2 linked regions of the Hydrogenispora ethanolica genome follow. The protein of the gene in region 1 binds, or shares a complex with, the protein of each later gene. Links are inferred from orthologs where the notes say so. Each region holds a gene or a part of one and is shown on either strand. Other genes may lie near its edges.

Region 1 (4,894 bases):
CGGCCATCTGCTCGATGAAACGGTTCTGCTCGCGGGTGATCACTTCCTTATAGATACTCTCCTTGGTGGGGAAATAGTAATAAAGCGAAGCTTTGCCCATTCCCAGATCCTGGGCGATCTCATCCATGGTCACTTTGGCCAGCCCGTAACGGGCGAACCGTTGCTGGGCCGCATCCAAGATGCACTGATGCTTCTCGCTGGTCAATGCTTCGGTCATGGCTCCACCTCCCTAACTTTTCGACGATTCCAGTCAATTAGTTGAATTATATGATCGGATTGGCAGACGGTCAAGATTTTTTACCGGATGTTAATCACTGGCAAGTGTCCGGGGGAGAAGACTGGGGAAGGAACGGACCGCTGGAATCCGGTGGGAGTTTTTTGGGTACTCTACCTCGTGGAAGAGGTGGAAAATACTTTGAGCGAATGGTTGTTCCTTGGGGAGCAGTCGGAGGACGGAGTCGTCTTTCAGTGCGGGCAAGCCGCGGATGGCCTGGCGTTGTATCATTGGGAACGGTTGAACGGCCGGCCGGGCAGCGCCGACTTGAATTGGCTGCGGAGCGAGGCCGAGCGGCGGGCGCTGGTTCATCCGGTCCCGCCGGACGGAGCGGGGATCCTGCCGGTGGCGGGGCCTCTGGCCTATCAGGAGCGGTATTGGCTGGGCTGGCCGCTGCGGCGGAGCCGGCCGCTCGACCGGGCGGCGGAACGGCTGGCTGATCCCGAGAGCCTGTTGCGCGGGGTCCGGGCGCTGATCCGGGACTATGCCCGGTTGCACCGGGCGGGCCTGGCGGTGGGACGGCCCGATTGGCGGCGGTTGCGTTATGACGGCCGGGCGGTAGCGATGCCCGATCCCTGGTTCCGGGAACATCTGGTCCGGCCCGAACTGGAGCTGCCGCAGGGGCTGGCGGAGTGCCGGCCGCCGGAGGAGTATCGTTCCGGCGGATCGGGCGCGGCGGGGGACCGGTATTATCTGGGCTTGATCATCTATTGGTTTTGGACGGGACGGCTCCCTTACGAGCTGCGGCGGGGCTGGCCCACGGCCGCCTTGCGCAAGGGAGAGCTGATTCCACCCGAAGTCTTCCGGCCGGGCATTCCGGCGGAAGCGTCGCGGCTGGTGCTGGCGTTGCTGGGGCCGGATCCGGAACGTCGGCCGGGGACGGACGAAGTGGAACGGGTCTGGGAGGAGTTGCTGGCCCGCCGGGAGGTTCTTCCGGCGTCGCCGGCCGGGGTGGAGGAGCGGGAGCGGACCGTCGTCCGGGGCTATCGGAGGCGCTGTTTGGCGCGGCGGGCCGGCCGCATCCTGGCGACGGCCTGCGGCGGAATTTTGGCGCTGGGGGCGTTGAGCCTTTGGCTGGCTGGAGAGGATCGGCCTTTGGCGGATCCGCAGGGGATCGCCAGGCAATTTTACGATCAGAGCCGGCGGCCGGTGGCGGCCGCTGCCGCCGGGGAAGCGGAACGCTGGAGCCGGGACTTTCGCCGGGCGTGGCAACGCCGGATGGCCTTGGCGGAGGCGGTGGCGCTGGCGCCCGTCGCCGATCTGGAGGGATTGCGGCTGCTGTCGCGGGACGATTCGCGGGCGGTGGTGGCGGTCCGCTTGCGCTGGCGGGAGTTTACCGAGGAGGGGTGGCGGTTCCGGAGGAGCCTGGAGCGGTTGACCTTGGAGCGGCGGGGCAAGGGGTGGAGGATCGTTGGGAGGGAGGAGATGAGGGAGTAAAGGAAGGTTTTGGGCCGCTGCTTTCATCCGGGATGCAACGGCCCGTTTTTTTTATCATGATTTGCGGAACTAGGTGAAGCGGCATGATTTTCGCAAATCACATCCGTTGAAGCGAACGCCGTTGCCCCGGAAAAAGGTCGCCCGCCTTCAACGCGAAGGCGGGAGGAATCGTGGAACCCTTTAACGTAAGCATGGCAGGAAGCAACCAAACGGTCATTACGGTACCGTCTGAATCCCCTGGGCGATTCTGCGGCCGAGGTCGGGGTCGGTGCGCAGGAAATGTTCGAGCATGCGGTTTTGGATCGGTTCGTAGGCCTGGCTGAGGTTTTCGACGATGTTGGAGACGAAATGTTGCTTTTCCAGCTCGGTCATGTTCCGGTAGCGGCAGCCGGGTTGATAGTAGTCGTCGCCCTCGGGTTCGGTCCGGGCGATTTCGCCGGAGGCGAACTGGGGGGCGGGACAGCCGCGCTCCGGGGCGGGCAGGGGCATTCCGCCGCCCAGAGTGTTGGGGAGGTAATTGGCGATGCCGTCATTGCAGCGGGTTTGCATCGGTCCGGCCTGCATTTTGTGGTGCACCGGATGGCGCGGGCGATTGATGGGCAGGTTGGCATAGTTGGGGCCGATCCGGTAGCGCTGGGTATCGCCATAGGGAAAGACCCGGCCCTGCAGGATGCGATCGTTTGAAAGTGTGATCCCGGGGACGAGGGAGGCGGGGGAGAAGGCGGCCTGCTCGACTTCGACGAAGAAGTCCCCGGGATTTTTATTGAGCGTCATCATTCCCACCGGCAGCAGCGGAATCATGTCTTCGGGCCAGATCTTGGTGGGATCCAGGGGATCGAACGGTTGATTGGCTGCATCGGACACGTTCATAATCTGGACGCACAGCTCGTATTCGACCGGTTGACCGGCGGCGATGGTCTCAAAGAGATCCCTGCCGGCGATGTCGGGGTCGCTTCCCGCCAGTTGAGTGGCGGTCCGGCTGTCGATGCATTGGACTCCGGCGCAAGGCTCCCAGTGGTACTTGATGGATACCTCATCCCCGCGCAAGTTGACCCACTTGAAGGTATTAATGCCAAAACCCTGAATGGTCCGGTAGCTTTGGACCGTTCCGATATCCGAAAACAAGTAGCTGAGAAAGTTCATGGATTCGGGCCGCAGTGACATGAAATCCCAGAAACGGCTGGTCCCGATCGGTCCGCCCCGGATATTGGAGACCGGATCGGGTTTGATGGCGTGCACAAAATCGGGAAACTGGAGCGGGTCGCGGAACGGAAATACCGGAACGTGGTTGCCGACGAGGTCGTAGTTGCCTTCGTCCGTATAAAACCGCACCGCGAAGCCCCGGATGTCCCGGACGGTATCCGCGCCGCCCTGCGAGCCGCCGGCCAACGAGAACCGGACGAAAACCGGGGTTATCGTTTCGGGACTCTGCAGGAAGTCGGCCTTGGTGAATTGGGCCATGGACTGGTAAGGCCGGAAGAAGCCGAACGCTCCGGCGCCTTTGGCGTGCAACACTCTTTCGGGAACGCGTTCGCGGTCAAAGTGGGCCAGCTTTTCGAGGAAAACCGGATCTGCCATTACGATCGGGCCGCTTGGGCCGAGGCTTAAGGAATGTTGATCGTCACTGACCGGTATGCCCTGGCTATCGGTGAGAAAGTCTTTGTTCATTCTCCTTGATCCCCCCACATCTCAATTCCGTTATGAATTTTATTGAGGATGTGGGGGAGTTAGAATGGAATGGGGATGACGGAGGCGTTTTTTGAGGCCGGCATATCAATTTGTCGAAAGCAAGTGCATTCCTAATCCTTCACCGCCGCGACGAGCAGGAACATGGGGCGGCGCAGTTCGTGGCGGTAGTCGGGGTGCTGCGCCAGCATTTCCGGGGACGGGACAGGTTCGGCGATTTCGGTGATGCGGAAGCCGGCCGCGATGAGGGTGTTGAGATAGCTGGCGAGGGTCCGGTGGTATTTGACGACATCCTCATCGAGGAATCTGGCGGTACGGGCGCCTTCGGTCTGGTAGTCGTCGACCGGCCAGTGCAGTTTCTCGCCCTGGGGGCCGTAGTGCCAGTCCTGGGCGGCGCGGGCAGTAAAGATGGGATGTTCGACGGAGAATACGAAATGGCCGCCCGGCGTCAAGTTGTGCTGGACTTTCTGACAGACGAGGTCGAAGCACTCGACGTAATGCAGGGCCAGGGAACTGACCACGATGTCGAACCCGGCGGCGGGGAAGTCGATGTCCTCGATCGCCAGTCGGCGGTATTCGATGGCGGGATCGGCGGTGGCGGCCCGGGCGCGCGCCAGCATCTTCTCGGATAGATCGACGCCCAGCACCGAACGGGCGCCTTGCTCGCGGGCGTAACGGCAGTGCCAGCCGAAACCGCAGCCAAGATCCAGGACCCGCTTACCCGAAAATTCGGGAAGCATCACCCGGAAAACATGCCATTCCCCGGCGGCCTCCAGCCCGCCGATGGAACGGGCCATCTGGCTGTATTTGTTGAAAAATTCGCTATCGTCGTATTTGTTTTGTTTCAAAAGGGTGCGCCTCCTTTGGCATTGCGTTCGGCGATGAGTGACGATCTTAGTGTATCAAGCGAATCAGCGAAACGCAACAGCACTGCTCCGACGGCTCGGGATCATGTTCATGATCGGCTTGCGCTTCGCGGCGACCGAGTGACCCGTGGCGCAACACATGCCGTTTTTGCCGGGATGGAAGAACCGGCAATCCGGTCATGCTGGAAATGGACGAAGTAAACGATAATGTAACATTTGTAAATAAGAAATGTAAAATTTGGCCGAAACCGTGATTGACTTTTCGATTTTTTCCAGTTATGATAGTTGCAAATCCAATTGTTGGATTTGCAACGAAAGGATGCAATAAATTTCTTCACTACGATTTGCATTCCCAAGTCTACCTGCAAATGAAATCGAAAGCGGAATCTATTCATCCTATTATAGCGGTAATAAGGTGAATGAAATCCCTTCCTGTTTCATCAGGCCGAATTTAACTTATAAGTCACCGGTGGGAAGGTCGCCCATGAAAAAGAAGGTCACCGCACAGGATATCGCGGACAGCCTCGGTTTATCCAGAAATACAGTCTCCAAAGCCCTGAATGACCACCCCAGCATCGCCGAGGCGACCCAAAAGCTGGTGTTGGAAAAAGCGGCGGAGATGGGGTATAAG
Region 2 (3,647 bases), on another replicon or contig:
TCCGCATGGTAGGCCGACTATCTTCCGGATGACAGTGGACGAACTGGCCAAAAAATTTTTACGTCGATGAGCATGGATACTTTAATTGTATTAGCTGGACCTACAGCGGTGGGGAAAACCGATCTCAGTATTGTTTTAGCTAAAGAGCTAAACGCCGAGATTCTCTCTGCCGATTCAATGCAAATTTATCGTCGGATGGATATTGGAACCGCTAAGCCGTCCCCAAAGCTACAGTCCGAAGTCAAACACCATCTTATTGATCTGGTTAATCCCGATCAAAATTTCTCAGTGGCGGATTATCAAGCTGAATTTTATCGAATCATCACTGACGTTTTACGACGCGGGAAACTCCCATTGATGGTGGGAGGGACTGGTCTCTATATTCGTGCATGCACTCAATCGTACGTTTTTGATCCTGGCGGTCCGAATAATGAACTTCGTAACGAGTTTCGTAAAATTGCAGAGCGGCATGGCGTTACCACTTTACATCAACGCCTGGCAGAAGTGGATCCGCAGGCAGCCATACGCATCCATCCAAATGACTTGGTACGAATTATCCGAGCATTGGAAGTCTTTCATACGACGGGAACTCCTTTGTCTGCTCTGCAACCAAAACGCCATCCGGATTTTCAGTATAAGACCACCTACATTTTCTTAGATCGGGATCGAAATGAGCTTTACCATCGGATCGAAACACGCGTAGATCAGATGATTGAAGATGGATTCATCGAAGAGGTCCAAACGCTCCTGCAAATGGGCTATGACTCCAGTTTAAAGCCGATGCAAAGCTTGGGGTATCGGCACATCAATGAGTATTTACAAGGTAAGCTATCGTTAGCTGAGGCGCTGACTCAGATTAAGCGAGAAACCAGGCATTACGCCAAACGACAATTGACATGGTTCCGGCGGGAACCAATTGATTTATGGTTGAATATTTCGGAGAGAAAACAGGAATTTATTGGAGAAATTTTGCGTTATATTGAAGGTAGATTGGACTAAATGTCGAATAGAGTAAGTTAAATCAGTTTTGGAGGGAAATTTTAATGATGAACAAACCAGCCATCAACCTGCAAGATGCTTTTTTAAATCAGGTTCGAAAAGAGAGTATTCCCGTCACCATATTTTTGGTAAACGGTTTCCAACTTCGTGGGTTGGTTAAAGGCTTCGATAACTTTACCATAATTCTCGATAGTGACGGAAAGCAGCAGATGGTATACAAACATGCAGTTTCAACCATTATTCCGGCCAGACCTATATCCGATTTTTCCAATGTGGAGAGGAAGGAAGAATAAGACCCACGAGGGTCTTTTTCATTTCCACCGTTTAAATAAATGCCCTAAAAAAATAATCAAAATAAAATAAATCCTTTGAATTTCGAATTGGAATTGACAATGATCCTGCTTTTTATTTAATATTAGATAGTGGTAAATCCGCGCTTAAATCTATATTATTTACGTGGTATTAAGTATAAGGAGCGGCCCGTGAAAATTGCGACTCTTGGTCCCAAAGGAACATATGCGGAACAGGCAGCCATTATTTTTGCCAATCGCATGAATGCATCATTAGACAATGAAGATATAATCTTAACTACGGTAAATCACTCGTTACGATTGGTTCAGAATCGCGAGGTTGATTATGCCGTTATACCAGTAGAAAATAAAATTGACGGCTTAATCGGCTCCTCTTTTGACGCTTTAATCGAATACCAAGATTTTGTGAAAGTTTGCGATGAAGTGAACTTGCCTATTTCTCATGTTTTGGCTGCAAAAGCAGGTTCCGACTGGAAAAAACTTCACACTGTGTATTCGCACCCTTCAGCGATCAACCAATGCCTAAATCGGCTGGAAGAATACTTTCCTGGGATTGCGCTTGTTCCGGTACTGTCCACTTCGGAAGCTGCCCAGAAGGCTTTATTAGAAGAAACGGCTGCCGCTATTTGTAGCCGAAAGACCGCTATTGCACACCAAATGATTCTATTTTCAGAAGAAATTCAGGATTACGCCAATAATGAAACTCGGTTTTTTGTATGCTCCTTGACGGATGGTCCTGTCACGCAGGATGATCGCACATTACTGGCGGTCCGCTATGGCATGAATCAACCAGGGCAACTATACGACACTGCCAAATTCTTGGCCGACGCTCAAATTGACCTGACGTTCATTCAGTCTCGTCCCTATAAAATCAGACCGCAAGAATATGTACTCATCTATGAGTTTATCGGCCATAAATCTTCTCCATCAGTTGATGTGGCTTTAAAAAACATAGAGATGCAGGTGAGGGCCTTCAACGGTTGGAAGAAAATATTGGGAAGTTATCCTAAACGGAAAAGAGAAGATGAAGTTGAATTTGCCTGATAATTTGCTCCGTTTTATCAAAGAGACTGAAAACGAGTTAAATGCCCCGTTTGATCATATTGCAAATATTGCATTAAAAAATCAATCGAAAATGTTGGATGCCTTTCAAGAAGCCAAAGTTCGCTCCTATCACTTTCAGAACTCAACCGGGTATGGATATCACGATTTAGGCAGAGAAACTCTAGAGAAGATTTTCTCGCGGGTTTTCGGCGCTGAATCCGCATTGGTCCGACAACAACTGGTATCGGGGACACATGCCATCGCTTGCGCACTGTTGGGCAATTTGCATCATCACGACGAATTGGTGCTGGCATCTGGACAGCCCTATGAAACTTTACTCGGTGTACTTGGAATTTCCGGAACTGATTTCGAATCGACAAGTGAAACCGGCGGTTTTCATGTCAAAATGGTGCCTCTGACGAATGACGGGTCTTTGGACCTTTCAAACATCTTGTCTGCTATTTCAAATCGGACCAAAATTGTGGCGTTCCAAAGATCATGCGGGTATTCAGAACGGCATTCCTTTAGCATTCATGAGTTGGAAAAGGTTTTTACTGCGATCAAAACGAAGTTCCCGGAAATTATAATTTTTGTAGACAATTGTTATGGAGAGTTTGTCGAAGAGAAGGAACCGACAGAGGTTGGAGCAGACTTGATAGCTGGGTCATTAATTAAAAACCCAGGTGGCTGTCTGATTCCAAGTGGAGGCTATATTGTCGGAAAAGAAAAATGTGTGATCAAAGCGGCAGAACGCCTTTATGCTCCCAAAATCGGCGGGGAAATTGGACCGTCTTTATTAAATCTGCAAATCTTTTTTCAAGGGTTTTTTGAAGCTCCGCATCGCGTTGGCGAGATGGTCAAAAGTGCGGTTTTAGCCTCCTGTATGTTCCACAAGTTAGGATTTCGAGTCAATCCCCTTCCCGAGGAAACCCGTACTGATATCATTCAACGCGTTTATTTTGAAACAGCTGAAAGCTTGATTGATTTCTGTCAAGAAGTCCAGAAAAGTTCACCAGTCGAATCGGATGTCCGTCCCGAACCGGCTGAATTACCCGGTTACATTCATCGAGTAATCATGGGTGGCGGAACTTTTATTGCCGGCGCTACCAGTGAGTTTTCCGTTGACGCTCCTTTAAAGCCGCCTTATCTGGCCTATCTCCAGGGAGGTATTTCTTATACACAAGTCAAACTTAGTTTAGCGAGGATTTTTATGAATAAATTTGCTCAAAACGGGCTTTTTTAAATAGGTTGTTTTTGAAATTGATAGCAGGAATCGCCTGATTAAAGGTGAAT

The links.
Region 2: the proteins of EDC14_RS10265 (region 1) and hfq are in contact, whole or in part, in a crystal structure (PDB 3VU3), measured with the Escherichia coli proteins. The link is inferred for Hydrogenispora ethanolica from one-to-one orthologs.

The regions. Positions count from the first base shown.
Region 1 is NZ_SLUN01000010.1:130,360-135,253, reverse strand. What follows is about bases 1,154-4,091. They hold EDC14_RS10265 (catalase), read right to left. Parts: upstream 3,380-4,091; coding sequence 1,928-3,379; downstream 1,154-1,927. Other genes in these bases: EDC14_RS10260 (class I SAM-dependent methyltransferase), read right to left, coding at 3,511-4,091; EDC14_RS10270 (serine/threonine-protein kinase), read left to right, coding at 1,154-1,711. In the rest of the region: EDC14_RS10275 (TetR/AcrR family transcriptional regulator), read right to left, coding at 1-217; more of EDC14_RS10270, read left to right, coding at 305-1,153; more of EDC14_RS10260, read right to left, coding at 4,092-4,245; EDC14_RS10255 (LacI family DNA-binding transcriptional regulator), read left to right, coding at 4,748-4,894.
Region 2 is NZ_SLUN01000036.1:3,255-6,901, reverse strand. The notes cover bases 1-2,669. They hold hfq (RNA chaperone Hfq), read left to right. Parts: upstream 1-1,046; coding sequence 1,047-1,292; downstream 1,293-2,669. Other genes in these bases: EDC14_RS21475 (methionine gamma-lyase family protein), read left to right, coding at 2,335-2,669; EDC14_RS21480 (prephenate dehydratase), read left to right, coding at 1,482-2,354; miaA (tRNA (adenosine(37)-N6)-dimethylallyltransferase MiaA), read left to right, coding at 73-999; mutL (DNA mismatch repair endonuclease MutL), read left to right, coding at 1-70. Also shown: more of EDC14_RS21475, read left to right, coding at 2,670-3,597. UniProt on the Escherichia coli protein: RNA chaperone that binds small regulatory RNA (sRNAs) and mRNAs to facilitate mRNA translational regulation in response to envelope stress, environmental stress and changes in metabolite concentrations.